One region of the Variovorax sp. GW821-FHT10C12 genome, then DNA from elsewhere that is predicted to be linked to it. Evidence: riboswitches for the same ligand, from Rfam matches in the RefSeq annotation. Region 1 holds a riboswitch; the other holds the start of a gene.
The links. A riboswitch is a leader RNA that binds a small molecule or an ion and turns the genes downstream of it on or off. The one in region 1 is predicted to bind glycine.
Positions count from the first base shown of each region.

Region 2: another riboswitch for glycine. It lies ahead of gcvT (glycine cleavage system aminomethyltransferase GcvT); the one in region 1 lies ahead of AC07OH_RS16950 (D-amino acid dehydrogenase).

Region 1 covers NZ_JBWKNE010000003.1:90,446-105,629, reverse strand. Annotated here, with positions in the region: gene AC07OH_RS17010 (ABC transporter ATP-binding protein) at 1-31, shown strand, start outside; gene AC07OH_RS17005 (glycosyltransferase) at 73-1,248, opposite strand; gene AC07OH_RS17000 (rhamnosyltransferase WsaF family glycosyltransferase) at 1,248-2,471, opposite strand; gene AC07OH_RS16995 (GtrA family protein) at 2,752-3,150, opposite strand; gene AC07OH_RS16990 (NAD-dependent epimerase/dehydratase family protein) at 3,199-4,155, opposite strand; gene AC07OH_RS16985 (glycosyltransferase) at 4,152-5,123, opposite strand; gene AC07OH_RS16980 (glycosyltransferase family 2 protein) at 5,187-5,954, opposite strand; gene AC07OH_RS16975 (glycosyltransferase family 4 protein) at 5,947-7,911, opposite strand; gene rfbC (dTDP-4-dehydrorhamnose 3,5-epimerase) at 8,167-8,715, opposite strand; gene rfbA (glucose-1-phosphate thymidylyltransferase RfbA) at 8,712-9,599, opposite strand; gene rfbD (dTDP-4-dehydrorhamnose reductase) at 9,639-10,529, opposite strand; gene rfbB (dTDP-glucose 4,6-dehydratase) at 10,526-11,605, opposite strand; glycine riboswitch at 11,723-11,813, shown strand; glycine riboswitch at 11,858-11,964, shown strand; gene AC07OH_RS16950 (D-amino acid dehydrogenase) at 12,056-13,357, shown strand; gene AC07OH_RS16945 (FIST signal transduction protein) at 13,377-14,657, opposite strand; gene AC07OH_RS16940 (PhaM family polyhydroxyalkanoate granule multifunctional regulatory protein) at 14,707-15,184, opposite strand, start outside.
Region 2 covers NZ_JBWKNE010000001.1:607,319-622,502, forward strand. Annotated here, with positions in the region: gene AC07OH_RS02875 (TetR/AcrR family transcriptional regulator) at 1-53, opposite strand, end outside; gene AC07OH_RS02880 (DUF2855 family protein) at 104-1,222, shown strand; gene AC07OH_RS02885 (DUF3014 domain-containing protein) at 1,366-2,286, shown strand; gene gcvP (aminomethyl-transferring glycine dehydrogenase) at 2,362-5,271, opposite strand; gene gcvH (glycine cleavage system protein GcvH) at 5,330-5,701, opposite strand; gene gcvT (glycine cleavage system aminomethyltransferase GcvT) at 5,773-6,945, opposite strand; glycine riboswitch at 6,993-7,097, opposite strand; glycine riboswitch at 7,110-7,200, opposite strand; gene AC07OH_RS02905 (hypothetical protein) at 7,232-7,768, opposite strand; gene AC07OH_RS02910 (L,D-transpeptidase Cds6 family protein) at 7,865-8,347, opposite strand; gene AC07OH_RS02915 (MFS transporter) at 8,608-9,798, opposite strand; gene AC07OH_RS02920 (AraC family transcriptional regulator) at 9,908-10,687, shown strand; gene AC07OH_RS02925 (TRAP transporter large permease) at 10,721-12,013, opposite strand; gene AC07OH_RS02930 (TRAP transporter small permease) at 12,024-12,536, opposite strand; gene AC07OH_RS02935 (TRAP transporter substrate-binding protein) at 12,617-13,591, opposite strand; gene denD (D-erythronate dehydrogenase) at 13,647-14,663, opposite strand; gene AC07OH_RS02945 (hypothetical protein) at 14,729-15,184, shown strand, end outside.

The DNA of each region.
Region 1 (15,184 bases):
TCTGGAGCACGGGCGGATCGTGGAGCGCTGAAAGGCGCGGGAACGGGGCGCCCCCTTCGCCCGAAGGGGCCCCTAGGCGATCTGCAACGCTGTCAGGATCGCCTCGGTCTGGTGTTGCCAGCCGAATTTCGCCAGTGCGTCCTGTCGCGCCAACGCGGCCATTGCGCCATAACTCGCGCCGCTGCGATCTACGGCCCTCAATATAGCTTCGGTCCATTCATGGGCCTTTGCGAGGTAGCCGTTCTCGCCATCACGGATCGCATGCCGGTAGGTGAAGCCTGGGGATGCAATGCTCAGCGTCCCGACACTGGCGGCCTCGAAGTACTTCAGCTCTGACTTGCAATCGGTAAAAGCGTTCGACTGCAACGGCATGAGGTTGAACTCGACCGTCCCGAGCAGCCGCTGCAAGTTCACGTAGTCGTGAAACGGCTGTCGACTGATGCGGTGGGCGAACTCCTTCATCGCAGGGCCGTGGTCGATGTAGCCGACGACCATGACTTCCACATCCAGCCGTGCAGCCATCACCTCGATCAGCGCCGGCTCCACGATCGCATAGTCGAGGCGATGCGAAGGTGAGCCGCTGAAGTAGCCGAGGCAGACCTTGCCATCGCCGGTGAAGTGCATGCGCTCCTTGGCCGCATAGACCTTTTCTGCCAGCGCCAGCTGCTCCCGGTTCATGAAGTTCGGCACGACGGCGACCGGAAGGTCCGAATAGTCGGCAAGTTTCCTGGCGAGAAAGTCATTGGTGGTGATGGCGCCATCGCAGAGTCTCAGCGTCTGCCCCATGCGCGCGATCATCGCGAACCAGTCGTCCCAGACTCCCGCCTGCGTCAGGTCGAGGCCCAAGGTGGCCATCACGAGGTGGGCGTAGTCGGTATCGAAGACAAGGTCATCGACATCGAACAGCACCCGCTTGCGACGCGAGCGGAACTTGGTGATGAGCCTGTTGATGCGATGGCAGTAGCGGGAGCGGCAGATCACCAGCACGTCGGACGCATCGGCGATCTCGTCGAATCGCTCGCTGTCGGAAAGGAAGAAGTAGCTGGCCGAAACGTTGTCGACGTCGGGCCCGTTGAGCACCTGCGCCATGTTGTACGCACGATAGCGGAAGGTGCTGTTGTTCGGCTCTTCGTAGAAGTAGGCAACGCGCTTCGCACCCCGGCGCTGGTGCAGCATCGCCAGACGCGCCGAGACGGGCAGAAGCCACGGATCGGAATAGGGAACGGCAGGAACGTCGAGAGAAAACATCAGCGCCCTGCCGTGAGCGCCTGAAGGACATCCGCGAACGCCAGCGTCCAGTCCGCGCCCAACCCGTTCGCAGCATAGTTGCGGTTGCGAGTTTCCTTGTCATTGGCGATCGCCACACCGGTCCGAAGCGCATCCAGCAAGGCCTCGGTCTCCAACTCAGCGCAAATGATGTTGGACGAATAGCCCGACAAGTCCTGCTTGTTGGCGAACCTGTTCGTCACGACCACCGCGCCACTCGCGGCCAGGTCAAAGGGCGGATAGCTGGGGTGCGGCGTGTACATCAAGCTGAGCCCCAGATCGATGGTGCCCGCGAGATCGGCATAGGCCTCCCATCCGAGGCCCTCGCAGCGGTGCGGCGTGTAGCCCGCGCCGAACTTCACGTGGGGAATGTCCTTGCCGACAAGAAAAATCTCCCACTCTTCAAGGTCGAGAATGCCCTCGTTCACTGCGTGATCGATGAGGCCGAGCCCGATCTGGAAAAGATTGCGTGGATTGTTCGGCCTTGCGTAGAAGAAGAATCGCTTCTTCCCGTTGGCCTCGCGGGGGCGCGGATGGAACAACGATTTCGGAAATGCCGGCTCGAACCAGAAGCCATTGCGCCCGAGGTGCGCCAGGCCCGTGGCCATCAGATGGTCGTAGAGCAATTGCGTGTTCACGACGAACCGGATGTCCTGGTTGCGCAAGACCCGCTCGCAATACACGCGGTCTTCCCCGAACGCGTAGAACATGCGCTCGTCTTCCTGGAGAAGATAGACGATCGATGCGGCCGGAACGCTGGGCAGCGTGGCGGCCGTGGTCCACCAGGAGGTCGTGACGAAGATCTCGTCGGGATGGATGTCCAAGCCAGGCGCAGCCTCCACAACAGGCGACGCGTCGGTCTCGTCGCTCTTGAGCGGTGCAAAAGCGAACTGGATCTCCTGCTGAAGCTGAATCCCATATGCATTCAGGATCTGCCACGCATTGGCTGGTGACGGGACCTCGGTTCGCGTGACGACCCGCAGCGTCGCATTCATCTGATTCGCCAGTTGCGCCGAGAAAAGCAGGGCGGTCCCCACGCCGCCAAACAGGCTCTCGGAGCCGATGCTGTCCGTCACCAGGCTGATGCGGGGCACCGAGGGCCGGGGAATCGTGTAGACCTCCAGTGCCTGCTGGGAAATGAACCGGCGGGCGCGAAGCTGCGGCACCGATTCGGCGTTGGACTCATCGTCCTCCTTGCTGAACACGGCACGTCCTGCGATCGCGTCTCCCAGCTTCTCGCGAATCAATCTCGCAGCCGCCCGGCTTCCGTTCTCTCGCCAGAACTCTACGAAGCGCCGACCTCGCACACTCATTTTATTTTCCTGTTTTTATTTATCAAATCTCAATCAGAGAAGCATCGAGAAATGCAAAATCGCGGGTTGAAAATCAAAAATCACCGGAACCTCAAAAACCCTCAGCATTGAGCATCAGACCAATCACCGAAGGACAATAAATGAAAAATTCCCCTCGAAAATTCAATATGTTTTATTTTATTTTCAAACGAAACACCACATACTTGCTAATCAGGTAGGCGACGACCGTATAAACCGGCATGCCCAACGCTTGAGCCAGATAAGTATTTATACCAAAACCATCGATTGCCGTCATAACTGTTAGCAGATTGGCAGCGTACGCCACTGCGGTGGCCAGAAAAAACTTCACCGCCGCTGGCACCATGAGCCCTTTATAGGCGAACGTCCACCGACTGTTCAAGGTGAAACTCACGCAGATTCCCACGGCGTACCCGATGGCATTGGCCATGACATCGCCTGCATGGAAGAAATATTTGGCGGAATATATCACCGACAAGCCCACCAGCGTATTGGCAACCCCAACCACAAGAAACCGAACGAACTGAAAAGAAAAAATTTCAGCCCGCTTCATATTGGCTCGAATTCGAAGAAGAAAAAACGCCTGAAAAACAAAACTCCATCATTTCGAATTTTTTCCAGGATTGGCGTGCGCAGCCCGCTCGGCGCTGAGAATCTGGTGTATCCCGACTCCCAGACTGCGCGCCTGTGACAATCGCTTTCCATTTCCAACGATGGACTGGAATTGAATTTTCCGTTGATAGAGGCTGGAAGCCTTGCTGACGCCCGTGGTGATTTTGGGTGGCTTCCTGGAAATTCTCTTGAAGATGGAGATGATCTCGGCGATCGTCGTCGGCCGCCCCGACGCCACGATCTTCAAGAGCACACCCGGCCACAGGCCCGGTTCACGCAAGGTCCCGATGATCTCGGAGGCCGCGTCGTCCACCGAGATGTAGTCGCGGATGGTGTCGATCGGGACATAAATGCCCACGGGACGGTTGCGCACGATGCTGCGGGCCATGTGCGTCAGCAGCCCTTGCGCCTTCCCGACAGCCTGCCCTGCGCCATAGAGCGTCGATATCCGAGCCAGCAGCACAGAGACTTGCGGGCATGCGGCCCCGAAAGCGCGCAGAAGATCTTCCTGTCGCAGCTTGGCTCGCGCATAGGCACTGTTGGGCGCCGGCACGGAGTTTTCGGTGATGACTTCGTCTTTCGACGATGCGTAGATTGCACCAGCCGAACTCGCAAGGACCAGCGCACCCGGCATCGTCATCAACACGTCGTTCAACTGGATTCGTCGAATGAGCGATGCCAGTGCCCGAACTTCCGGCTCGAGCGACTCTGCCGCACTGCCCATCGTCCCGATACCGGCGGCCCAGTAGATTTCCCATCTGGATGCTGGACGCGCCCGGAGAGAAAAAGCATCCACCGCGGCGTCGATCTGCGATGCCAGCTGCGCCTCATCCGCCCAGCTGAAATGCTCAGCAGGAGCGAATACCGTGGCGCCATCGAGTCGAAGCGCTCGGCAGAAAGCGGAACCCAGCAAGCCTCGGCTGCCAAGCACCCAGGTCAGAGTCATGGACGGTTTGGCCGGGTCGGCTTCGAACTCACCACATAGAGCGGCTTGCCCATCGCAATGCCCATCGTCACCGCCAGATACTCCGCAATCACGCCAAGCGCTGTCAGGATGACACCGGAGAAAAATGCCACCACGACGGCGAGCGATGTCCACCCTTCGACCGGCACTTGCCCGGTGTATTTCTCGTAGATGGCGTAGATCGCAAATCCCATCGCCAACAGGATCGAGAAGAATCCCATGATGGTGATCAGACGCAGCGGCCGGGTACCGGTCGTGAGAACCAGGCTCCAGAAATGCCTGACCAGCGACAAGAAAGAATAGCCCGAGGGTCGGCCCAATTCTTCCCTGAGACGCAAGGGGCAGTGCCCCACACGGCCCGTGATCCAGAACAGCCCGACATCCAGATAGACACCATTGCCGCAATAGGCGGACAACGTTCTGGCAATTTCGCCATCGATGAATCGAAAGCTGTTGAAGCGGCCGATGGTCTTGTTGCCGAGAAGACGCGTACTGATGCCCTTGGCCGTCCGGCTCATCAGGTTGCGCAACCAGCCATGCGGCGGCGGATTCATGGGTTGTGCGTAGACGAGCTGGAGCGAAGCACTCAGGGCCAGGTCCAGCATCGCGCCGATGCTTGTGGGGTCCTGCTGACCGTCTTCGTCCATGGTCACGACCCAGTCCCCCGTGGCGCTGGCCATGCCGGCCATGGTGGCGGCGTGCTGCCCATAGTTTCGGGACAGCCATACCGGCTGAACGAAGGCGTGGCTCTCCGCGAGTGCGGTCATGGTGAGGTCTGACCGGTCCGGACCGCAATCGTGGACCAGCACGACTTCGCTGACGACGAACGAGTTTCCGGCCGCGGTGACTTGCGGGTGTGTCAGCTTCTCGATTTCAGTCACGAGAATTGGCAGCGTTTTTTCTCCCGCATACACCGGAATGACTATGGAAACGCGTTCTAGCTTGCTCATTTTATAAATTTTTCAAATCAATCGCCACAACAAAAAACAAAACCTCGCCACAATGAAATACCTTCAAGCAGCAATTCGAAGTTTCGAGTTTGAGTTTTTGGCTTGATTTTTTATTATTTTTTTAAAAATATCACTGGGTGCTGCAATGCAACCTGCCGAGTTCGTTTGGCGAACAAGAGATATTTGTTTCATGCGAATGGCATGACCGGTGCCTGGAACACATTTGTGTACGGCCCCCGCAGACATCACCTTGAGATTCCAAGCCCAATCTTCATACCCTATTTGTGCGGCGAGGTCTGTCTCCGGGTAGGGATTCTCTATAAGAAATTTCCTCCGCACGAAGCACAGCGATGTCCAGTAGTTCACCAACGCAAGCGCCGCCTCATCGAAATTCTTGGCTTCGGCATCGACATGGACAAAGACGTGAGGGTCATATCCAAAATAGACATTCACCTCCGGGTGAAGCACCAGCTCTCGCTCATCGGCGGTCGCCATCGCAAATGCGTCGGCAATCCAGGCTGCCCCCCAAAGATCATCACCGTCGAGAAAAGCCACATACTCGCCCTCGGCCAGCGACGCGGCCTGATTCCGAGCGTGCCCGACATCCCCATGGTTCATGGGGACCACACGCACATGGGGAAATCTTGCGACGCTGTCACTCACGATCTCGACAGAAAGTGCGTCCGCACGATCCATCGCGACGAGCAGTTCGGTGGTCAGGCCTCGTTCCCGGGCTGCCTCGAAGCACGCCCAGACACTGTCCAATGCCGGCTTGAGCCACAGGCCTTCCTTGTGCGCATTGACGATCGCCGTGACGTGAAACTTAGACATGCTCAGCCTCGCTGGAAGACATGGGTGAGAAGGGAAGCCCTGACTTGAATGCGGACCAGGAACGCTCGATGCCCAGCTTTTTCCTCATGGCTTGCAGGCGGCGCTCCACCTCGTCCGGGTTGTCGAGAATTTCCTGGATGGCCGCGCAGTAAGCGCGCTCGTCGTCCAACGCATCGATCAGCCATCCGGTTTCGTTGGTCACCAGTTCGCAGACGCCTCCGACATTGCTCGCGATGATGGGGACGCCTGCAGCTGCGGCATTGATCAGCACCGTCGGCATGCCCTCGAAACGCGACGTGAAGAGGAAGGCGGTGTACCGCTCCAGGGGAAGCTTGCTGAATGAGGCGAACATCCCCAGCAGACGCAGCTTGGGCTGCGTGTCTGCGAGCGCCGCCAGTTCGGCTTCGCGCTGAGGCTCACCGCCGCCGTAGACGTCCAGTGCGACCTCCGGCAGAGACCGGATGATCCGGCCCAACAACTCCGTATTTTTCTGGTGGCAGAACCGGCCCGCCCAGAAGACGGCTGGTCGTTGCTCGTCGGGTGAGGGGCTCTTGGAAATCTCTCGCAAATCGTCCAATGCCGGCTGAGGAAGAAACTGGAGCTTCTGCGTCAATGCAGGTGTAAAGCCATACCTCGCCACCACCTCTTCAAGGAAGACGTTGGTATCGAAATAGATCTTGTCGACGTTATGGATCGCGGCCCGAAGATGCGTATCCGCATACCCCGCCCCGCGGCCATCTTCCGTGAAGTCGCGGCAGAACAGCGTCGTGTAGACCTTGCATATCGACTGGAAAGCCTTGCCCTTTTCAACCAGGGCGGCCCAGCATGCCAGGCTGTTTACGTTCGTGATCGACTCGGGCTGAAGCGTGAATATCAACGCCTCGACAATGCGTTGCCTGTTCCGCTGATTGAGATCGGCGTCGTAATCGGACAAGACGAGCACCTGCGACCCCGAGGGCAGCCAGTCGAAGGCGTCCACCTTGTCATGATCGGTCAAGACGAGCAGCGTGGCAGAAACACCAACCGCCTCCTGGGCCGCACGCAGGATGTTGACCCCAGCGAGATCCGCCCCGCCTTTGACAAGCCAGGGCATGAAAACGACGTGCCGGATTCCGGCTGGCAGGTCGTGAAAAATTTCAGTCCAAGCGGCGCCAAGCTCATCGGTCGGGATGCTGAAATTCGGGCGCAGCCTCAAGTGCTTGCCGTGCAACGGATGGCACGATTCGATTTCGGGATCGAGCGCCATCAGGTCTGCGACGGTCCGCTTGACGACCGATGCGATCTTGGGCGACATGCCCTTGAAGCGACCTTCCTTCATCCCGTGCTTCAGGTAGTGAAGCAGCGGGTGTACACCGTGCAAGACGACATCCGGATAGATGTCGCAATACCACTCGCAATCGAAGTTCTCGCTGGCCTTCAATCCCTCGAAACCGCCATGCCGCAGGAAATGAAGGTAAGGATCCTGATTCTTCAGATGCGGGTAGTTTTCGAGGTACCACTCGGCGTCGAAGAGGTCCGTTTCATGAAGCAATTCGAGATCGCGAATCTCCTGCTCTGTCACGAGCAGAGTGCCATTTTTTGAATAGCGACTGAGATCGATGGCTGGCGCCGAACGCTGCTTCTCGAAGAGAGGCGCACGCTTTGGTGGCTGGACAACTGCAATCTTCCGCCCCTCCTCCTTGCCCCACTTGAGGTAGTGCACCAGAGGATTGAGGCCCCGGTAAGCCACGTCCTTGTTGGCCTCCAGATAGCCTGCTGCATCAAACTTTTCGCTCGGTGCACGCCCTTCCCTGCCGCCGAACCGAAGGAAATGCTGGATCTCAGCGCCTTCCGGAACATCCGGATTGCGCTCCCGATACCATTTTTTATCGAACAGGTCCGACTGCCGGAGCAAACCGGCATCGCGATACTCGTTCACAACCTGAGCGCTTCGCTTCAGTAGTTTTTTGAAATTCATTCCGGGTTTCATGAAAATTGATGCGCTTCCTTGCGTTCACACGCCCAGGCCTTTGTCCGTCGATCGAATGCGCATGAGGCCGGAGTCGTTCGGTTCACTCCATCAGAAGCAACTCACATTCACAGGCAGCGGGAATATTTCAAATACAGCAAGAAGACAAGAATCTCACTTTCGGCATTCGCTCATTGCTGTGCCATCAAGAAACGACGCACCGAATTCGGCTGGCACTCAGGTGCCTCGTCCAAAAAACCCGGATTATTCGAAGACGTCCGCCGCTTGAAGCGATTTGCCTTCGGCGTCCTTCTTGGACAACTGCGGCGCCATACCGATGTCCGGCCACGCGATCTGCAGGCTCGCGTCGTTCCAGGCGATGCATCGCTCGTGTTCCGGCGCGTAGTAGTTCGTCGTCTTGTACAAGAAATCCGCGGAATCCGTGAGAACGAAGAATCCATGCGCGAAGCCCGCCGGAACCCACAACTGTCGGTGATTGCCTTCGCTCAACTCCGTACCCACCCACCGCCCGAACGTGGGCGAAGAACGCCGGATATCGACAGCCACATCAAAGACCGCACCGCGCACCGCACGCACCAGCTTTCCTTGCGCTTGCTGGACCTGATAGTGCAGGCCTCGAAGCACGCCCTTGGACGACCTTGAATGGTTGTCCTGCACGAAGTCGACCGTCGACCCGACCGCATCTTCGAAGGCACGCTGATTGAAGCTCTCGTAGAAAAACCCTCTGGCATCGCCGAAGACCTTCGGCTCGATGATCAAGACGTCGGGAATCTCGGTTTGGATGACCTTCACGAACGCACCTCTTCGGCCAGCAGGTGCTTCAGGTACTTTCCGTAGCCGTTCTTCTGCAACGGTGCAGCAAGCCTTTCGAGCTGCTCGCGATCGATGAAGCCATTTCGCCAAGCGATCTCTTCAGGACACGCGATCTTCAGCCCTTGCCGATGTTCCAACGTCGCGATGAACTGCCCCGCTTCGAGCAGGCTTTCGTGCGTGCCGGTATCCAGCCACGCATAGCCGCGCTGCATGATCTGCACATTCAGCTGGTTGAGGTCCAGATAGGCTTGGTTGACGGCGGTGATTTCCAGCTCGCCGCGCTCACTGGGTTTCACGGCCTTGGCAATGTCGACGACCTGGTTGTCGTAGAAGTACAGGCCGGTCACCGCGTAGCTGCTCTTGGGCTTGACAGGCTTCTCTTCGATGCTGCTGGCCTTGCCGTTGGCGTCGAAGGCCACCACACCGTAGCGCTCGGGGTCGTGCACGTGGTACGCGAACACGGTCGCACCGCCCTGCTTCGCATCGGCGTCCGACAGCAAATGCACGAAGTCATGCCCATAGAAGATGTTGTCCCCCAGCACCAGCGCGCTCGGCGAGTTCCCCACGAACTTGTCGCCGATGATGAACGCCTGCGCCAGGCCATCGGGACTCGGCTGCACCGCGTACTGCAGGTTGATGCCCCACTGGCTGCCATCGCCCAGCAATTGCTGGAAGCGCGGCGTGTCCTGCGGCGTGCTGATGATCAGGATGTCGCGCATGCCGCCAAGCATCAGCGTGCTCAGCGGGTAGTAGATCATCGGCTTGTCGTACACCGGCAGCAGCTGCTTGCTCATGGCGAGCGTGGCCGGGTGCAGGCGGGTGCCGGAGCCGCCGGCGAGGATGATGCCTTTGCGTTGCGTCATGGGGTCTTCTAGTGTGGGAGGCCGGAAAAAATCAGTCGGTCAGAGCGTCTCGCGCAGCATGCGTGCCACGCCTTCCTGCCAGGGCGGCAGGCGCAGTCCGAAGGTGGTCTGCAGCTTGGTGGTGTCGAGCCGCGAATTGTGCGGCCGCTTCGCGGGCGTCGGAAAGGCGCTGGTGGGCACAGCCTCCACGGCCTGCGGGCCTGCCTTGAGTTCGACACCGGCCTGCTGCGCCATCTCGAGCACGAAGCGCGCGTAGCCGTGCCACGTGGTCTCGCCGCCGGCGATGGCGTGGTACAGGCCGGCTTTGGCCGGGTCGTGCAGGGTTGCTCGAATCGCGTGCGCGGTGATGTCGGCCAGCAACTCGGCACCGGTGGGAGCGCCGAACTGGTCGTCGATGACCGTGAGCTTGTCGCGCTCCTTGGCCAGCCGCAGCATGGTCTTGGCGAAGTTGCCGCCGCGCGCGGCGTACACCCAGCTGGTGCGAAAGATCAGGTGCTTCGCGCAATGCCGTGCCACCAGCTGCTCGCCTTCGAGCTTGGTCTGGCCGTACACGCTGAGCGGACCGGTCGCGTCGTCTTCTTTCCAGGGCTGGGTGCCGCTGCCGTCGAAGACGTAGTCGGTGGAGTAGTGCACCATCAGCGCGCCGATCTGCTGCGCGGCCTCGGCCACCACGCCGGGCGAGGTGGCGTTGAGCTTGCGCGCGAAGTCGGGCTCGCTCTCGGCCTTGTCGACGGCGGTGTGCGCGGCGGCATTGACGATGACGTCGGGGCGCACGGCCAGCACGGTTGCAGCCAGCTGCTCGGGACGGCTGAAGTCGGCGTGGAAGTCGGTGCTGTCGAAATCCAGCGCGACCAGTTCGCCGAGCGGCGCGAGGCTGCGCTGCAACTCCCAGCCGACCTGTCCACCTTTACCGAGCAGCAGCAACTTCATGCGGAAGCCTTTGCAGGCGCAGCATCGTACTGCTTCTCGACCCATTCGCGGTACGCGCCGCTTTGCACGTTGCGCACCCAGTCGCCGTGGGCGAGGTACCACTCGACGGTCTTGCGGATGCCGGTGTCGAAGGTCTCGGCGGGCTTCCAGTCAAGCTCGGCCTCGAGCTTGCGCGCATCGATGGCATAGCGGCGGTCGTGGCCCGGGCGGTCCGTGACGTAGGTGATCTGTTCCTTGTACGGCTTGCCGTCGGCGCGCGGGCTCAGTTCGTCGAGCAGCGCACACACGGTGTTGACGATCTCGATGTTGGGCTTCTCGTTCCAGCCGCCGACGTTGTAGGTCTCGCCGAGCCGGCCGGCTTCGAGCACGCGGCGGATGGCGCTGCAGTGGTCCTTCACGTAGAGCCAATCGCGCACCTGCATGCCGTCGCCGTACACGGGCAGGTTCTTGCCCGCCAGCGCGTTGACGATCATCAGCGGGATCAGCTTCTCGGGGAAGTGGAACGGGCCGTAGTTGTTCGAGCAGTTGGTGGTGACCACCGGCAGGCCGTAGGTGTGGTGCCAGGCGCGCACGAGGTGGTCGCTGGCGGCCTTGCTGGCCGAGTACGGGCTGTTCGGCTCGTACTTGTTCTCTTCGGTGAAGGCCGGGTCGGTCTTGGAGAGCGAGCCGTAGACCTCGTCGGTCGACACATGCAGGAAGCGAAAGGCCGCCTTCTGGTCGGCCGGCAGGGCGTTCCAGTAACCGCGCACCGATTCGAGCAGGCGGAAGGTGCCGAGCACGTTGGTCTGCACGAAGTCTTCCGGGCCGTGGATCGAACGGTCGACGTGCGATTCCGCGGCAAAGTTCACGACGGCACGCGGTTTGTGCTCGGCCAGCAGGCGGTCGAGCAGTGCGCTGTCGCCGATGTCGCCTTGCACGAAGACGTGGTTCGCGTTGCCCTTGAGCGATGCGAGGGTCTCGAGGTTGCCTGCGTAGGTCAGCTTGTCGAGGTTCACGACGGGCTCGTTGCCCTGCGCGATCCAGTCGAGTACGAAATTGGCGCCAATGAAGCCTGCGCCGCCGGTAACCAGGATCATGGAGTCCCCACCTGTAGAAAAAAGTTTGCTTTACCGAAAATCAACATTCAATTATCCCATCGGTGTGAAGTGCCGATGTACAGGGCTTGGCCGGCTTGCGGGGCCCGCCTACAATCGCCAACAATTGCAGGAGAGCGGGCCTCCACGGAGGCCCTACCGAAGGCGCAAACTCCCATAAACGCTCAGGTCGGCCCGACGACATTCCAGGCAACGCCACGGAATTTCGGCAAGGGGTCAGTACTGCACTCATCGATACAGCCGTCTGGAGAGCCGCCACGCCATGTGGCGCACCGAAGGAGCAAACCCGCTGCGGGTGCAGCAGGGTGAATCTCTCAGGTACCGAGGACAGGGGGAGCGGCAACTTGGACAGCGGTCGTCCGGTTGCTTGCTATTTTTTCAATAGCACTCCACGCCCGCCGTTCAAGCGCTGCAAACTCAAAGGTACTTGCAATGCGTGTGATCGTTCTTGGCGCCGGCCTGCTCGGCGTGACTTCGGCCTACTACCTCCAGCAACTCGGCCACGAGGTGACCGTGATCGACCGGCAGGCCACCCCGGCCGCCGAAACCAGCTTCGCCAACGGCGGCCAGATCTCGGTCAGCCACGCCGAACCCTGGGCCAATCCGAGCGCGCCGCTGAAGGTGCTGCAATGGCTCGGCAAGGAAGATGCGCCGCTGCTCTTCCGCATCCGCGCCGACATGCGCCAGTGGCTCTGGGGCCTGCAGTTCTTGCGCGAATGCACCCCCGCGCGCACCCGCCACAACATCGAACAGATCGTTCGTCTCGGTACATACAGCCGGGAAATGTTGCAGCAATTGCGTCGAGACACGGGCCTGAACTATGACCAGCGCACGCAAGGCATCCTGCACTTCTACACGACGCAAAAAGAATTCGACGGCGCCCTCGCGCCCGCCGAGCAGATGCGCGCCCTGGGCTGCGAACGCCTGGTCATCTCGGCCGACGAGGCCATCAAGATCGAACCCGCCCTCGCCCACATCCGCCCCCAGCTGGCCGGCGCCACCTACACCGCCGAAGACGAATCGGGCGACGCCAACCGCTTCGCACGCGAGCTCGTGAAGCTGGCCGAGGCGGCCGGCGTGAAGTTCCTCATGAGCCACACGGTGACCGCGCTGCGCGAAGCCGGCGGCAGCATCGACCATGTCGAGGCGACCGACAACGAAGGCCGCTTCCAGCGCATCCGCGGCGACGCCTTTGTGCTTGCGATGGGTTCACTGAGCCCGCTGTACGCCGCGCCGTTGGGCATCCGCCTGCCGATCTACCCGGCCAAGGGCTACTCGGTGACGCTGCCCGTGAAGGACGCGTCGAAGGCACACCAGGTCTCGCTGACCGACGATGAATACAAGCTGGTGTTCTCGCGCTACACCTCCGAGTCGGGCGACCGCCTGCGCATCGCCGGCACGGCCGAACTCAACGGCTACGACCGCGACCTGAACCGAGTGCGTTGCGAAGCCATCGTGCGGCGCGTCGAAGAGCTCTTCCCCGGCGCCGGCGACACCGAGCGCGCGCAGTTCTGGACCGGCCTGCGCCCGGCCACGCCGAGCAACGTGCCGCTGATCGGCAAGACCAAGCTGCCGAACCTGTTCCTCAACACGGGCCACGGCACGCTCGGCTGGACGCACGCCTGCGGCTCGGGCAAGTCGATTGCGCGCATCGTGAGCGGGCTGGCACCCGAGGTCGACTTCGCGTTCGCCGGCATGCCGGCACCCGCGCCGCGCGCACTGCAACCGGCCTGAACGCGACCGGCGCCGGACCTCAGTCCGGCGCGGTGAACACCGTCAGCACGCCGGTGTAGCCATACAGGTGGTGGCGCGCAATTTCGCCGGCGGCGAAGAAGCCGACCAGCGGCACGTCGCCCAGCGCATGCCGCACGATCTGCAGCTCGGCGCCCGGCGCGCCGAAATGCGGGCCGCCGCGCCCCGAGCAGCTCACGTACACCGCGCCCGCGATGCGCCGCGCCGGATGCGGCGCGGCCTCGGCCTCGCCGGCCGCCACGGCGCGTGCGGTGGCCAGCGTCTGTTCTTCGGGCTCGAGCTCTTCACGAATTTCGGCGCAGATGCGCATCAGGTCGGCGCGCGCCGCCTGCGCGTTGCGGCGGCAGAAACTCAGCCGCATGCCGGCCTCGGCGTTGTCGGCAATGGCGATGCCGCGCCGCGTCGGGTCGAGGCCGATGATGTGGCGCACCAGCACGTCGGCGCCCAGGTCGCCGGTGCGGCGCAGGCCGTCGCTGCCCGCGTCGGCCAGGCCGACCAGCGTGTTGCGCACGGCATCGATGGCTTCCTGCGGCCGGTCGAGCGACACCTGCAGGTCGGCCAGCAGCACGTCGAGCGCCGGCTCACCGTCGAGCGACAGCAGCAGGTTGCCGTCGGCCTCGGTGATCTCGCGCTCGCGCGCGCCGCCGGTGCGCAGCGGCTGGCAGCCTTGCGTGACGCGCGACACCAGCCGCACGCCCTCGCCGAACACCACGCCCGACAAGCCGCCCGAGAACACACCGCCCGCCGCACCGTGGCCGCGGATGTTGCCGTTGCCGCCGACCGCGAACTGCAGCGCCCCGCCGCGGCCGGACGAGAGCCCGCCGAACAGGTAGCCGGTGTCGGTGCGGCCCGCCATCTCGCCGATGAGCTCGCCCAGGTCGGGCGTGGCGGGGTCGGCGTGCACGAGCGCGGTGTGCGCCTCGAAGCCGCTCATTTCGGAGCTGCCCAGCGGCGCCACGCCCGAGAACACGCGGTACTGGTCGCTGGGCAACGCGCACAGCATCAGGCTCAGGCCGGGCTCGTCGAAGTACTCGGCGTTGTTGGCCGACACGCCGATGCCGACCGTGCCCGACCAGTCGGTGACCTCGGGCAGCTCGGCACTCAGGTGATCGAGGATCTCCTGCGCCTCGGCCGCGTAGTGGTCGGTGATGTAGAGCAGCCCGAGCGTCGGGTTCGACGCGTAGTCGGGCAGCGCCATCTGCGCGCGCAACTGGGCCAGCACGAGGCCGGCGGCCATGCGCCATTGCGGGTGGGTGGCATGGCCGGTGGGAAACAGTTTCATGGTGCGTACCGACCCGTGCGTCGTCGTCTGGAAAGGTGTCTGTAAGACGTCAGCGCCGGCCGGAGGTTCGCTTGCGCGCGGCGGTGGACGTGGTTTTCTTGCGCGCGGCGGGTGCCGGCGCGGCTTTCTTGGCGGCGGTTTTCTTCGGAGCAGCCTTGGCGGCCGGCTTGCGCGCCGCCGTCGCCTTGCCGATGACCTGCCCCACCGCGTCGGCCAGCGGCTGCGCCATGGCCGGCACCTTGAGCTGCGCCGCGTCCTGCAGCGCCGTGCTCGCGATCTGCTGGAACTGCTCGGTGAGCGAGCCCCACCATTGCATCGGGTCGACGCCGGCAGCAGCAGTGGCTGGCTTGGCGCGCGACGTCTTCTTCGGCGCCGGGGCTTCCTCTTCTTCCACCTCTTCCTCGGCCTCGTCGAACTCTTCTTCCTCTTCCTCGACGGGCTCCGGCGCAGGCCGGGGGGCCGGGGCGGGAGCCGGTGCAGGCGCCGGCGCCATCGCCGCGGCCTGCTTGGTGAACGCGCTCGCGATG
Region 2 (15,184 bases), on a different contig from region 1:
GTGGGGCGTTTCAGGGGCTTGGAGCGGGGCTTGGAGCGGGGTGCGGCGGGCATGGACCGGGTTTCCGAACCCGCGGCGAAGCGGGCCGTCCTACAGTTTGCGAATGAACAACGCATTCACTTTAACCCGCCTCGAAACGCGCAAGAACGCACTCGGGACCACCCGCATCGTCACTTCGGAAGACGCCGGCAGCCTGCAGCCGGGCGAGGTGCTGATGCAGATCGAGCGCTTCTCGCTCACCACCAACAACATCACCTACGCGGCCTTCGGCGATGCGGTGATGAAGTACTGGCAGTTCTTTCCCACCGGCGACGCCGACTGGGGCCACATGCCGGCCTGGGGCTTTGCCGACGTGGTGGCGTCGAATGTCGAAGGCGTGGCGGTGGGCGAGCGTTTCTACGGCTACTTTCCCATTGCGAGCCACCTGCGCATGCAGCCGGTGCGCGTGACGCCGCGCGGCTTCTACGACGGCGCGGCGCACCGCAGCGAACTGGTGTCGGCCTACAACCAGTACATGCGCTGCAGCCACGACGCGGGCTACGTCGCCGCGCTGGAGGACTACCAGATGCTGGTGCGTCCGCTGTTCATCACCTCGTTCATGCTGGCCGACTTCCTCGAAGACAACGGCTTCTTCGGCGCGACGCAGGTCGTGGTGTCGAGCGCCTCGAGCAAGACGGCGTTCGGCACCTCCTTCTGCCTTGGCCGCCGCGAAGGCCTGCAGCTGATCGCCGCCACCTCCGAAGGCAACCGCGCTTTCGTCGAGGCGCTGGGCTGCTACGACCGCACGGTGGCCTACAGTGAGATCGACACGCTGGCGGCCGACGTGCCCACGCTGTACATCGACTTCGCGGGCCACGACGACCTGCGCGCCACCGTGCACCACCACTTCGGCGAATCGCTGGTGTACGACTGCTACGCGGGTTCGGCGCAGAAGACCGAGTTCCTGGGCGACACCAGCGCGCTGCCCGGCCCCACGCCCAAGCTCTACTTCGCGCCCGTGCAGATCCGCAAGCGCAATGCCGACTGGGGCCCGCAGGAGGTCAACCGCCGCTTCAACGACGCGCAGGGCCGCTTCATCGCCGAGCTGAGCCGCCCGGGCAACCGCTGGATGACGCTGGCGCAGGGCCGCGGCTTCGCGCATGCGCAGGCCGTGATTGCCGACCTGCACGCGGGCCGCGTCGATCCGCGCGAGGCGCATGTGGTGCGCATCGGCGGCGAATGAGAGGCTGATCGACTGAACTTCGATGCGGGTGGGGCGTCACAGGGGGTTACGAGAACGTGGCGATCGTGCGGGCCGTGCAGGCCATCCTGGTGCACCATTGCCTTTCGTCTCCCCACTGCCATCCCGCAAAAAGGAAACCGCCCATGTCCGACGCCGACTCCTCCCGCGACACCCCTGAATTCCGACCCCGCAAGGAAGCGCCGATGGGCACCATCGTCGGCCTGGCGCTGGTCGTGCTGGTGGCGGCTTATTTCGGCTGGCGCTGGTACCAGCAGCAGCAACTGGCGCCGCTGCCGACCGCGCCCGTGGCCGTCGCACCGACCGACGCGCCCCCCGAGCCGCCCAAGGCCGAAGAGCCGAAGGGCCCGCAGAACCCGGTCGAGGCGCTGGCCCCGCCCGATGCCGCGCTGCCCGCGCTGGCCAGTTCCGATGCGCGCGTGATGAAGGCGCTCACCGAGCTGCTGGGCGGCAAGGCCGTCGCGGCCTACCTGCAGTCCGACGGCGTCGTGCGGCGCTTCGTCGCCACCGTCGACAACCTGCCGCGCGAGCAGGCGCCCGCCAGCAAGTGGCCCGTGCAGCCCGCGCCGCAGCGCTTCATCACCGAGGGGCCGCAGCAGGGCGGCGTGCAGACCATCGCGGCGAACAACGCGGCGCGCTACAACGGCATCGTGATGCTGGCCGGGGCTGTCGATCCGGCCAAGGCGGCGGCGGTGTATGCGCGGCTGTACCCGCTGTTCCAGCAGGCATATGAAGAGCTGGGCTATCCGGGCCGCTATTTCAACGACCGCTTCATTGCCGTGATCGACCACCTGCTGCAGGCGCCCGAGCCCACGGGGCCGGTGCAGGTGAAGCTGGTCGAGGTGAAGGGCGACATTCCCTCGCAGCGGCCGTGGGTGCGCTACGAGTACGCCGATCCGAAGCTCGAATCGCTCTCGGCCGGGCAGAAGATCCTGGTGCGCATGGGGCCGGAGAACGAGCGCAAGATGAAGGCCAGCCTGCGCGGGCTGCGCGCGCAGATCGCGACCGGCGAGGTGGCGAAGCAGGCCGGCAAGAAGGCGCCGTAACAGGCGAAGGAAATAAAAAAAGGGGCGCCGCAAGCCATGCGGCGCCCCTTTTTCATTCTTGGCGACCGTGCGCGCTCAGGCCTCTTCGGTTTCCTGGTAGTCGCCCACCGGCACGCAGCTGCAGAACAGGTTGCGGTCGCCGTAGACGTTGTCGACGCGGCCGATCGGCGGCCAGTACTTGGCCTGCTTGAGTTCGGCCAGCGGGAACGCGCCGAGTTCGCGCGAGTACGGGTGGCTCCACTCCGTACCGAGCAGGCTGGCCGCGGTGTGCGGCGCGTGCTTGAGCGGGTTGTCGTCCTTCGACCAGACGCCTTCTTCCACCCGGCGGATCTCGCCGCGGATGGCGATCATCGCGTCGACGAAACGGTCGAGCTCGGCCAGCGGTTCGCTTTCGGTGGGCTCCACCATCAGCGTGCCGGGCACGGGGAAGCTCAGCGTGGGCGCGTGGAAGCCGTAGTCGATCAGGCGCTTGGCCACGTCTTCGGCGGTGACGCCGCTGGTGTCCTTGAGCGGGCGCAGGTCGAGGATGCACTCGTGCGCGACGTGGCCGTTGGGGCTCGCGTACAGCGTGGGGTAGTGGTCCTTCAGGCGGGCGCTGATGTAGTTGGCGCTGAGGATGGCCGTCTCGGTCGCGGCCTGCAGGCCCTTGGCGCCCATCATGCGGCAGTACATCCAGCTGATCGGCAGCACGGCCGCGTTGCCCAGCGGCGCGGCCGACACGGCGCCCACGCCGTTCGAGGGCACGCCGGCCGTGGCATGGCCCGGCAGGTAGGGCACGAGGTCTTCGACCACGCAGACCGGGCCGACGCCCGGGCCGCCACCGCCGTGCGGAATGCAGAAGGTCTTGTGCAGGTTCAGGTGACTCACGTCGCCGCCGAATTCGCCCGGCGCGGCCACGCCGACCAGTGCGTTCATGTTGGCGCCGTCGACGTACACGCGGCCGCCGTGCTCATGCACGAGTTCGCACAGTTCCTTCACGCGGGTCTCGAACACACCATGCGTGCTGGGGTAGGTGATCATCACGGCGGCCAGGTGGGCGCTGTGCTTCTCGCAGGCGCGCTTCAGGTCGTCCATGTCGACGTTGCCCTGCGCGTCGCAGGCCGTCACCAACACCTGCAGGCCCACCATCTGGGCGCTGGCCGGGTTGGTACCGTGGGCCGACGAGGGAATCAGGCAGATGTTGCGGTGGCCCTGGCCCTTGGCTTCATGGAAGGACTTGATGGCCAGCAGGCCCGCGTACTCGCCCTGCGAGCCCGCGTTGGGCTGCAGGCTGATGCCCGCGTAGCCGGTGGCCTCGCACAGCCAGGCGCGCAGCTGCGCGTCGAGCTGGGCGTAGCCCTGCAGCTGGTCGGCGGGCGCGAAGGGGTGGATGTTGGCGAACTCGGGCCAGGTGATGGGGATCATCTCGCTGGTCGCGTTGAGCTTCATGGTGCAGCTGCCCAGCGGGATCATGCTGCGGTCGAGCGCGAGGTCCTTGTCCGACAGGCTGCGGATGTAGCGCAGCATCGCCGTTTCGCTCTTGTGGGTGTTGAACACCGGGTGCGTGAGGAAGGCGCTGGTGCGGCGCAGGTCCTCGGGAATCAGCGGCGTGGTGTTGGCGGCCAGCTCGTCGAAGCGCGGCATCGCGGTGCCGGCGGGCACGAACAGGGCCCACAGGGTTTCGATGTCGGCGCGCGTGGTGGTCTCGTCCAGCGAGATGCCCAGGTGCTGCTGCAGGCGCTGGCGCAGGTTGACGCCGCCGGCCTGCGCGCGCTCGATGATCGCGGCCGTGTCGTCGCCGGTGCGGATCGTGAGCGAGTCGAAGGCGGTGGTGTTCACCGGCTCGCGGCCCATCTGCGACAGGCCCTTGGCGAGGATGGCAGTGAGCACGGCCACGCGCTGTGCGATGCGCGTGAGGCCGTCGGGGCCGTGGTACACGGCGTACATGCTGGCGACCACGGCCGGCAGCACCTGCGCGGTGCAGATGTTCGAGGTGGCCTTCTCGCGGCGGATGTGCTGCTCGCGCGTCTGCAGCGCGAGGCGGTAGGCGGGCTGGCCGTGCGTGTCGACGCTCACGCCGACGAGGCGGCCGGGCAGCGAGCGCTTGAACGAATCGCGGCAGGCCAGGTAGGCGGCGTGCGGGCCGCCGTTGCACAGCGGCATGCCCAAGCGCTGCGTGGTGCCGCAGACGATGTCGGCATCGAACTCGCCGGGGGCGACCAGCAGCGTCAGCGCCAGCAGGTCGGCCGCGACGATGAAGGCGGCGTCGCACTGGTGCGCGTGGCCCGCGAGCGGGCGCAGGTCGTGCACGTGGCCGGTGGTGGCGGGGTACTGCGCGAGCACGCCGAAGAACTCGCCGCTCACCATCAGGTGCGGCAGCGTTTCCGACACGGTGCTCACCTTGACCTCGATGCCCAGCGGCGCGGCGCGCGTCTTGATGACTTCGATGGTCTGCGGGTGGCAGTCGCCCGACACCAGGAACACGTTGCTCTTGCTCTTCACGCTGCGCTTGGCGAGCGTCATGGCCTCGGCGGCGGCCGTGGCTTCGTCGAGCATCGAGGCGTTGGCGATGGCCATGCCCGTGAGGTCGCACACCATCGTCTGGAAGTTGAGCAGGGCTTCCATGCGGCCCTGCGAGATCTCGGCCTGGTAGGGCGTGTAGGCGGTGTACCAGGCGGGGTTCTCCAGGATGTTGCGCAGGATCACGCCCGGCGTGTGCGTGCCGTAGTAGCCCTGGCCGATGAAGCTCTTGAACACCTTGTTCTTCGACGCCAGCGTCTTCAGCTCGGCCAGCGCGTCGGCTTCGGTGACCGGCGCGGGCAGGCGCATCGGCCGGGCACGGCGGATGGCCGCGGGCACGATGCCGTCGATGAGCTCCGCGCGCGTTTCCGAGCCGATCACCGGCAGCATGCGCGCCTCGTCCGCCGCATCGATGCCGATGTGGCGGGCGAGGAATTCTTCGGCGTTCTCTAGTTCTTGCAAAGAGGGAAGGGCGGGAATCGGCATGGCGGTGAAGGCTCGGGGGAGAAGGAACGAAGGTGCGAGGAAACGGCTGTTCAGCGGATCAGGATTCGGCGGCGAACTTGTCGTAGCTGGCGGCGTCGAGCAGGGCGTCGAGCTGCGCGGGCTCGCTCAGCTTGACCTTGAAGAACCAGCCGGCGGCCAGCGGGTCGCTGTTGGCCAGCGACGGGTCGGCGCGCAGCGCTTCGTTGACTTCGGTGATCTCGCCCGACACGGGCATGAACACATCGGCGGCGGCCTTCACCGACTCGACCACACCGGCGACCTCGCCCTGCGCGAAGGTCTTGCCCACTTCAGGCAGGTCGACGAACACCACGTCGCCCAGCGCGTCCTGCGCATGCACGGTGATGCCGACGGTGGCGGCGCCGCCTTCGGCCGCCACCCATTCGTGGTCCTTGGTGTATTTGATGCTCATGAAAAAACTCCTCGTGGAAAAAATGGAATCGGGGTGCAGAGCCTAGCCGGGTCTGCGGTGTTGAGTTGCGGTTAGCCGCGGTAGTAGCGCGTCGGCACGAAAGGCATCGTCGACACCTCCATCGGCACCGGCTTGCCGCGCACGATGGCCTGCACGCGCGTGCCGGGCTCGGCGAAGGCGGCGGCCACGTAGCCCATGGCCACGCAGCGGTCGGCCGTGGGGCCGAGCAGGCCGCTGGTGACGGTGCCGATGTCGTGGCCTTCGAGCGACTGCAGCAGCGTGCCGTCGCGCACCGGGATGCGTTCGAGTGCCACGAGGCCGACGCGCTTGCGCGTGAGCGTCTTGTGGTCGGTGTGGCCGGCCGCGCCCGAGGCGACGGCGGCCAGCTGGGCCAGCACCTTGGCCGCGCCTGGAAAACCGCCTTCGCGCGCACCGCCGGCGCGGCGCACCTTCTGGATCGCCCAGTTGAGCGAGGCTTCGACCGGGGTGGTGGTGGTGTCGATGTCGTTGCCGTACAGGCACAGGCCGGCTTCGAGCCGTAGCGAGTTGCGTGCGCCCAGGCCGACGGGCTTCACCTCAGGCTGCGCGAGCAGCAGGCGGGCGAGGGCGTCGGCGTCTTTTGCGGCCACCGAGATCTCGAAGCCGTCTTCGCCGGTGTAGCCGCTGCGGGTGACGAAGGCGGCGATGCCGCCGATCTGCACTGCGCCGCCGGTCATGAACACGAAGCGCTCGATGCCGGGCGACAGGCGCGCCAGCGTGGCCGCGGCCTGCGGGCCTTGCAGTGCCAGCAGCGCGTGGTCGGGCAGGGGCTGCACTTCGCAGCGCGCGCCGATCCTGGCCTGGATGTGGGCGATGTCGGCCACCTTGCAGGCGCCGTTCACGATCACGAAGAGCGAACCGTTGCCCTCGTTGAAGAACATCAGGTCGTCGAGGATGCCGCCCTCGTCGTTCAGCAGCAGGCCGTAGCGCTGCTTGCCGGCGGGCAGGTCGACCACGTCGACGGGCATCAGGGTTTCGAAGGCGGCAGCGGCATCGGGGCCGACCAGGCGCAGCTGGCCCATGTGCGAGATGTCGAACAGGCCGGCCGCATCGCGCGTGTGCTTGTGCTCGGCCATGAGGCCGGCGGGGTACTGCACGGGCATGGAATAGCCGGCGAAGGGCACCATGCGGGCGCCGAGCTCCACGTGCAGGTCGTACAGCGGGGTCTTGAGAAGTTGGGCGTCAGAAGCGGAAGAAGCGGCCACGGGGCACTCCAAAGGGGCAGTCGAAATCCATGGCTGCAACGCCACGGGCCACCCCTGCTGTCCGCTTTACCTGAGAGATTCGCCCCACGATCGGGGTTTGCTCCTTCGGTGGGCCGCATGCAATGCCACGGCCTCTCTCCAGCAAGGAAACGCCGGTGGTTGCCGGCGTCTTGTCAGTCCTTTTGCCTGAGCGTTCGGGGAACCCCTGCGCCTTCGGCGGCCCCGTCGCGCGGGGCTCTCTCCTGACCCGGCGAGTGTAGTGGATCGCGGGGCTGGGGCTGGCGGCTCAGTGCACGGTTTCTGCCGGCGGCAGCAGCTTGTCGATGCGCTCGCGCAGCGAGTCGGCGCGCTCGGGGCCGGCGGTCTTCTCGATCTCGGAGAGCATCAGCGCGGCGATGGTCAGCATGGCCTCGCGGTCGCGGGCCTCGCGCAGGGCGTCGCGCATCTGGTTGGCGAAGCGCGGGTCGCGGCGCACGAACATGCGCTCGCAGATGTCGAACAGGAACATGCGCGTGGTGGCCAGCGAGCGCTTGCCGTCGAAGCTGTCGGCCGACGTGGCGACCTGGATCGGCTCGGCGGCGGGGACGGGCGTGGGGGCCGGTGCGGGCGGTGGCGCGACCGGGCGTGCGACCTGCAGGTAGCCGCGCTGCATCAGCCCCTGGATCGCCTGCTCGGCCTCGACGCGGCTGGGGAACAGCGGGCTGAAGTCGGTCAGCGAGCGCCGGCCGTCGGCCATGAGCAGCAGGGCGCGCTCACGCTGGCTGAGCGTGCGCTGCCCGGCCTGGAGTTCGTCGCGTGCCTTCTCGGTCTTGGTGGGGAACATGGCGGCCACAGCTTTCGGAGGTCGAAGGCTGCAGCATCGTTGCAAGTGGTGACATCTTCGTGAACCATTTGCCTTACAGGGACAAGGGGGTGCGCGTCAGTTGCCCGCGCTCTCCTTGCGGATCAGCCAGCGCGGGCCCACGCGCTGCAGCTCGAGCGTCTTGCGGTCGGTCTCGGTGAGCGCGTCGGCGCGGTAGACCTGCCGGAACTGCGCGCTGGCCGAGGTGCCCTGGACGCTGATCACCAGCCCCTCGATGCCCACGCTGATGCGCGACTTGCCCGTGATGCGGGCGCGCCGGTCGGCCTCCCAGCGCTCGCGGGTCTGGCCGCGCGCGGGGGTGAAGTCGGGTGCGTAGGCGGCGAGGTAGCGCTCCACGTCGCGCGCGGACCAGGCGGCGGCCCAGGCGCGCACGGCGCTTTCCACTTCGGCGAGGTGGGTGACGGGATTGGTGGGGTTTGTGGGGGCGGCTGCTGGTGCAACGGCTGCAACGGGCGCGGCGGCCGGCGTGGCCGCGATACCGGCGGTGGCCAGCAAGCCGGCAGCGACAAGGCTGCTGCCCTGGGCGACGATTCGGTGCATGGCGTCCTTCTCTTTCCTTCTTCTTGTCTGTCAGGCTCGACGTCGAAGCTTGCGTCGATTCTGGCAGTGAAAGAGAGCGCGTGCGGCGTGGAATTGCCCACGGATTTCGGTGGTCCTTTGTTCAGGGCGCGTGCACAGGACACCGGGTACTTCCCTCCGCGAATGTCCCCCGCCTTCGGCTCCTCCTTGATTTCGCTGCGGGAAGCACCCAGTGCCCTGTGCACGATGGGCGCTGCCGCTGTGCGGGCACGGAACTCAATTCAAGCCGCCGCAGCCTCACCTGTCATCACCTGTACCGTCCGGTTGCGCAGCCGCAAGGCCAGCACGGTCGCGACGCACAGCACGCACAACACCACCGTGAGCGTCACGCCGAGCCCGCGTGCATCCGACAGCAGGCCGAACAGCGGCGACACCAGTCCGCCGACCGAGAGCGCGAGACCGAGCGTGATGCCGCTGGCGGTGGCCGGGTTGCGCGGCAGGTAGTCCTGCGCGAGCGTCACCTGCGCGGCGAAGGGCAGGAACATGCTCATGCCGAGCCACGCGGTGCAGGCCAGCGCCGCGCCGGGCGTGGAGGCGAGCACGAGGCCCGCCATGGCCGGCAGCGCGAGCAGGTAGCCGCTGCGGATCGTGCCCATGCGCCCGATGCGGTCGCCGAGCCAGCCGCCGGCCAGCGTGCCCACGGCCCCTGCGGCGGTGAAGGCGGTGAGCGCCGCGGCGCCCTGGAAGGTGCTGCCGTGAAGGTCGCGCGTGATGCGCAGCGAAAGCATCGACAGCACCGTGACGTACGGGATCGACCAGCCCACGATGGTCGCCACCAGCAGGCTGAAGGCGCGCCAGTCGTTGTGCGGTTTGAGCACCTGGGCGCGGGCCTGCGCGGCGCGCGCCGCCGTGGCCGCGTGCTGGGCGGCCGCACCGCGCCGCGCGTTGGCCGCGACCCACACCACGCCCATCGCCAGCGCGGGAATGCCCAGCAAGTAGCTGCGCGACAGGCTGCCGCCACCGACCACCGTGGCCGCCAGCACGGGCGCGAACGAGGCGCCGATGGTGCCACCCACCGAGAACACGCTCATCGCCTTCTGCGAAGCGCCGCCGGCCGCGCGCGCGGCCACGGTCGCGGGCGGGTGGTAGGCCGCGATGCCCAGCCCGCACAGCGCAACCGCGATCCAGGTCAGCAGGTAGCTCTGGCTCAGGCCCGCCAGCACCACGCCCAGCGCCGCCACTAGGAAGCCCACGGGCACCAGCCAGGCGCGCGGGTGGCGGTCGGCGTACAGGCCGAACAGCGGCTGCACCACGCTCGACAGCCCGGTGGCCGCCAGCATCAGGCCGCTCACGGCCGTGTAGCTGTAGCCGCGCTCCAGCACCATGAAGGGCAGCAGCGCGGGCACGAGGCCCTGGTAGAGGTCGTTGACGGCGTGGGTGCCGGTGAGCAGCCCGAGTCGGCGCGTGTTCATGCGATGGCTTCTTTCCTGGATGTCCGGTTGGAGAAAAAGAGGGAGAAAAGCCATCGTAGGAAGCCAGGAGAATATGTTCTCGCTACGAATGTGCAAACATCGTCGTGAAATGGACAAACTGAATCTGCGCCCCGACGAGGGCGAATCGACCCCGCGCGCCGTCGCCGTGCTGGCCACCGATCCGGCGGGCGACGCCTTCATTCCGCCGCATGCGCACCGGCGCGGGCAGCTCATCCACGCGATCTCGGGCGTGATGATGGTCGGCGCGGCGGCCGGCAGCTGGGTGGTGCCGCCGGGGCGCGGCGTCTGGGTGCCGCCGGGCATGACGCACCAGATCCGCATGGCGGGCGAGGTGAAGATGCGCACCGTCTTCGTCGAGCCCGGCACGCGCGCCGACCTGGGTGCCGAGTGCCGCGTGATCCATGTGGGCGCGTTGCTGCGCGAGCTGATCGTGGCGGCCGTGTCGCTGCCGCTGGACTACCCGCCGGGCGGGCGCGACGAACGCGTGATGGAGCTGATCCTCGACGAGATCGAGGCCGCGCCCGCGCTGTCGCTGCATGTGCCGATGCCGCGCCATGCGCGCCTGGCCGCGCTGTGCGAGGCGCTGATCCGCGACCCCGCGCAGCCCGCCACGCTCGACGGCTGGGCCGCGCGGCTGCACATGAACGCGCGCACGCTGGCCCGGTTGTTCGAACGCGAGACCGGCATGACCTTCGGCGCGTGGTGCCGCCAGGCGCGGCTGCTGCTGAGCCTGCCGCGGCTGGCCGCGGGCGCGTCAATCCTGGAGGTGGCACTGGCGCACGGCTACGAGAGCCCGAGCGCCTTCACCGCGATGTTCCGCCGCACGCTCGGCGTGCCGCCGAGCCAGTACCTGCACCCGCCGGCCTGAAGCTGGGGGTGCGGGCGGGAGCGGCCCGTGCCGCTACTTGAACCCGAGCGCGCGCGGCAGCCAGGTGCTCAGCATCGGCACGAAGGTCAGCAGGACCAGCACCGCGCCGTGCGCCCACAGGAAGGGCACCAGTTCCTTCACCAGCGCCGACATCGGCACCTTCGACACGTTGCAGGTGACGAACAGCAGCCCGCCCACCGGCGGCGTGATCATGCCCAGCGTGAGGTTGAAGATCACGATCATCGCGAAGTGCACCGGGTCGACGCCCAGCTTGATCGCCACCGGCGCAAGGATCGGCGCCAGCACCATCACGCCCGGCAGCGGCTCGATGAAGATGCCGAACAAGAGCAGGAACACGTTGACGATGATCAGGAACATCCACGGCGAGAGGTTCATGCTGATGAGCCATTCGGCCATCTGCTGCGGAATGCCCTCGATGGTCAGCACCCACGCGAACGAGGCCGACAGCCCGATGATGATCAGCACCGACGCCGACAGCAGGGCCGAGCGCGACAGGATGTCGGGCAGCATCTTCCACTCGAGCGTGCGGTAGATGAACTTGCCGCACACCAGCGCGTAGAACACCGCCACCACCGACGCTTCGGTGGGCGTGAACCAGCCGGCGCGCATGCCGCCCAGGATCACCACCGGCAGCAGGATGGCGGGAATCGCCTTCCATGTCGTGATGAGGATCTCGCGCAGCGGCGGCGTCTGGCCGTCGCCCTTGTAGTTGCGCTTCTTCGAGACGTAGAAGTTCACGACGCACATCGCCACCGCGATCAGGATGCCCGGCACGATGCCGGCCACGAACAGCTGGCCGACCGACACGGTCTCGTCCTGCAGCGCGTAGATGATCATGATGATCGAGGGCGGAATGATCGGCCCCACGATGGCCGTGGAGGCCGTCAGCGCCGCCGCGTACGAGCGGTCGTAGCCGGCCTTGTCCATCATCTTGATGAGCATCGAGCCGGGGCCGGCCGCATCGGCCAGCGCCGAGCCCGAGATGCCCGAGAAGAAGGTCAGCGACACCACGTTGGTGTAGCCCAGCCCGCCGCGGCGGTGGCCGACGAACTGGCCCGCGAAGCGCAGCAGCACCTCGGTGAGCGAGCCGCCGCTCATGAGCTCGGCGGCCAGGATGAAGAAGGGCACGGCCATCAGCGGAAAGCTGTCGATACCGGTGAAGGTTTCCTTCAGCAGCACCATCAGCGGGTAGCTTTCCGCGAGGATCAGGGTGGCGGCCGTGGCCAGGCCGAGCGCGAAGGCCACGGGCACGCCGATGGCCAGGAACACGCAGGCGGAGACGATCAGGACAATGCTGGCATCCATGGTCTTCTCCTTACAGCGAGGCCGACGCGTTGGCGTCGAAATGCGCGTCCGACGCGAACTCGCGGTTCAGCACGTAGCCGCGCACCACCAGCAGCCAGTGCACGATCAGCAGCACGCCGCCGATCAGCATCGCGCTGTAGATGTAGGCGAACGGAATCTGCGTCACGGCGGTGAGCTGGAACATCGTGCGTTCCATGTAGAGCCAGCCGTACCAGACCATGAAGCCGAAGAAGGCGAACAGCAGCCCGGCCACCACGAGGCGCACCGCCACGGCCGCGGGCCGGGGCAGGGCGTCCTGCAGGTTCTCGACGGCGATGTGGCCGCCGTAGCGCAGCACGGGCCCGGCGCCCAGGAAGGTGAGCCAGATCATCATGTGGCGCGACACTTCTTCGGCCCATTCGATCGACTGGTTCGTGGTGTAGCGCAGCACGACGTTGGTGAAGATGATGACGGACATGGCCGCCAGCAGGAGGATCAGCGCCCACCGGTTGGCGGCGAGAAAGTAGCGCTCGAAAGCTTGCACGTTGTGGTTCTCTGTGGTGTCGGAAATGCGAAGCGCCCGGCCCACTGAGGCGGGCCGGGCGCGGTCGGGTCGCAGCAGTCTTACTTGACGTCCGTGATCTTCTTGATGTTGTCGGCGCCGAATTCCTTGGCGTAGCCCACGTAGGCCGGCTTCAGGGCGTCGCGGAAGGCCGCGCCGTCGACGGTGCGCGTGACCTTCATGCCGTCTTTTTCAAGCTGGGCGATGCCGTTGTTCTCGTCGTCGTTGACCTTCTTGCGCTGAGCGATCGAGGCCTTCTTCGCCGCTTCGGTGAACACCTTCTTGTCGGCGTCCGAGAGCTTGTTCCACACCTTGGGCGACAGCAGCAGCAGCGCCGGCGAGTAGACGTGGCCGGTGAGAGACAGGTGCTTTTGCACCTGCGAGAACTTCGAGGACAGGATCACCGGAATCGGGTTTTCCTGGCCGTCGACCGTGCCTTGCTGCAGCGCGCCGAACAGTTCGGGGAAGGCCATCGGCGTGGGCAGGATGCCGAAGGTGCGGTAGCCGTCCATGTGCACCTTGTTTTCCATGGTGCGCATCTTCAGGCCGGCCGCGTCGGTGGGCTTGACGATGTCGCGCTTGCTGTTCGTCATGTGGCGGAAGCCGTTCTCCGTCCAGGCCAGCGCGATGATGCCCTTGCTCGGGAACTTGGTCAGGATGTCCTGGCCGATGGGGCCGTCCATGACCTTGCGGGCGTGGTCGTAGTCGCGGAACAGGAAGGGGATGTCGACGATCTTGACCTCGGGCACGAAGTTGCCCACGGGGCCGGTCGAGGTGTTCAGCAGGTCTTGCGTGCCGAGCTGGATCGCTTCGATCTGCTCGCGCTCGCCGCCCAGCGCCGAGTTGGCGAAGTGCTGGCACTTGAAGCGGTTCTGGGTGTTCTTTTCGACCTCTTCGCAGAACACGGTGGAGCCCACGCCGTAATGCGATTCCTTGGACGTCGCATAGCCGATCTTGAGAACGGTGGGTTGCTGCGCGAAGGCGGCGGTGCCCAGGGCGAGCGAAAGGCAGGCGGCGGCGATGTGGCCGAATTTCATGGTGTCTCCGGGGAGTTGGGGGTCGAAAGCGCGTCAGGCGCAGGTCAGGAAATGACTATGCACCAATAACCAGTTTGACCGCGTCGGGACTTTCACGGACGTAGGCGCGGATCACCGCGTCGAAGCTCTCGTCGGCCGTGAGACCGAGGGCGCGGGCGCGTGGCGTGTCGAAGCGCCCGGGCCAGGTTTTCACGATGCGGCGGATGGCGGCGTCGGGTGTGCGGTCGAGCAGGTCGGTGGCGGCGCGGCCGGCCACGCGTTCGAGCGCGGCGGCCATCTCGCCCACGGTGGTGGCCAGCGAGGGCAGGTTGAGCGCGGTGCGCGGGCCCCAGTCGGCGTCGCTCGCTTCGGCGGCGCGCACGATGCCTTCGATGGTCCGGGCCGGCGAGGCGATGGCCACGGGCGTCTCGTCGGGCACCGGGCAGGCCGCGCGCAGGCCGGCGAGCGGCTCGCGGATCATGCCGCTGAAGAAGCCCGAGGCCGCGCCGTTCGGTTGGCCGGGGCGCACGCTCACCGTCATGAGGCGCACGCTGCGCCCCTGCACGAAGCCCTTGCGGGTGTAGTCGGCCACCAGCTGCTCGCCGATGAATTTCTGGATGCCGTAGCTGGTTTGCGGCGTGGGCAGCGTGTGGTCGTCGATGAGCGCGGGCAGCGGCTGTTCGGGCGAATCGCCGAACACGGCGAGCGAGCTGGAGAACACCAGCACCGGCCGCGTGCCGAGCGCGCGCAGCTTCTCGAGCAGGCCGTGCGTGGCGGCGAAGTTGCTGCGCATGCCCAGGTCGAAGTCGGCCTCGCATTCGCCGCTGACGGCGGCCGCCAGGTGGAACACCGCGTCGGCCTCGCGCCAGAAGGCGGCGCCGTTGTCGGCCAGCTGGGCGTTGAGGTCGCCGGTGGCGGCTGCGATGCGCGGGTTGGCCGCGAGGTCGGGCGGCGGCGGCGCGCGGTCGACCAGCGTGATGCGGGCGATGTCGCGGGCGGGGGCGCCGGCGAGCGACAGCTGGCCCAGGGCCAGGAGGGTGCGCGCCAGGCGCGCGCCGAGAAAGCCGGAGCCGCCGGTGATGACGATGTGCATGGGGTCCTGTCTCCTTGTGTCCTTGTGTCGCGAGGATAGCGTCGGTGGTATCGCACAATTTGCGCATGCCCATGCTGCCCCCCGATCTCCTCGCCACCCTGCGTTTGCCTGTGCTGCAGGACGCCGACCTCGACACCCAGGCCTCCTTCTTCAAGCGGCCGGAGGTCCGTGGGCTCTACTTCGAGGTGGTGGAGGGCTCGGCGAAGGACGAGGTGCTGCGGGCCGCCGTCGCGCAGCTCGGCGAGCTGCATCCGCACCGGGCCGCGTTGCTGGCGGTGTTCTGCGGCGCGCTGGTCGAGAACGGCGCCGATCCGCAGCTCATGTTCGACGCCGTGCGGCAGCTGGCCGGGCGCCTGCTGGCGTCGCTGGCGCCGTACTGCGCGGCGCAGCCGTACGAACCCGATGAGGACGACGAAGAACCGCAGGACGAGGCAGAACTCGCCGCCTGGCAGGCCGCCGAAGCGGCGCTCGCGGCGCTGTCGCCGCAGGCCCGTTTCGAGGTCGATGCGCTGCAGCGCGCG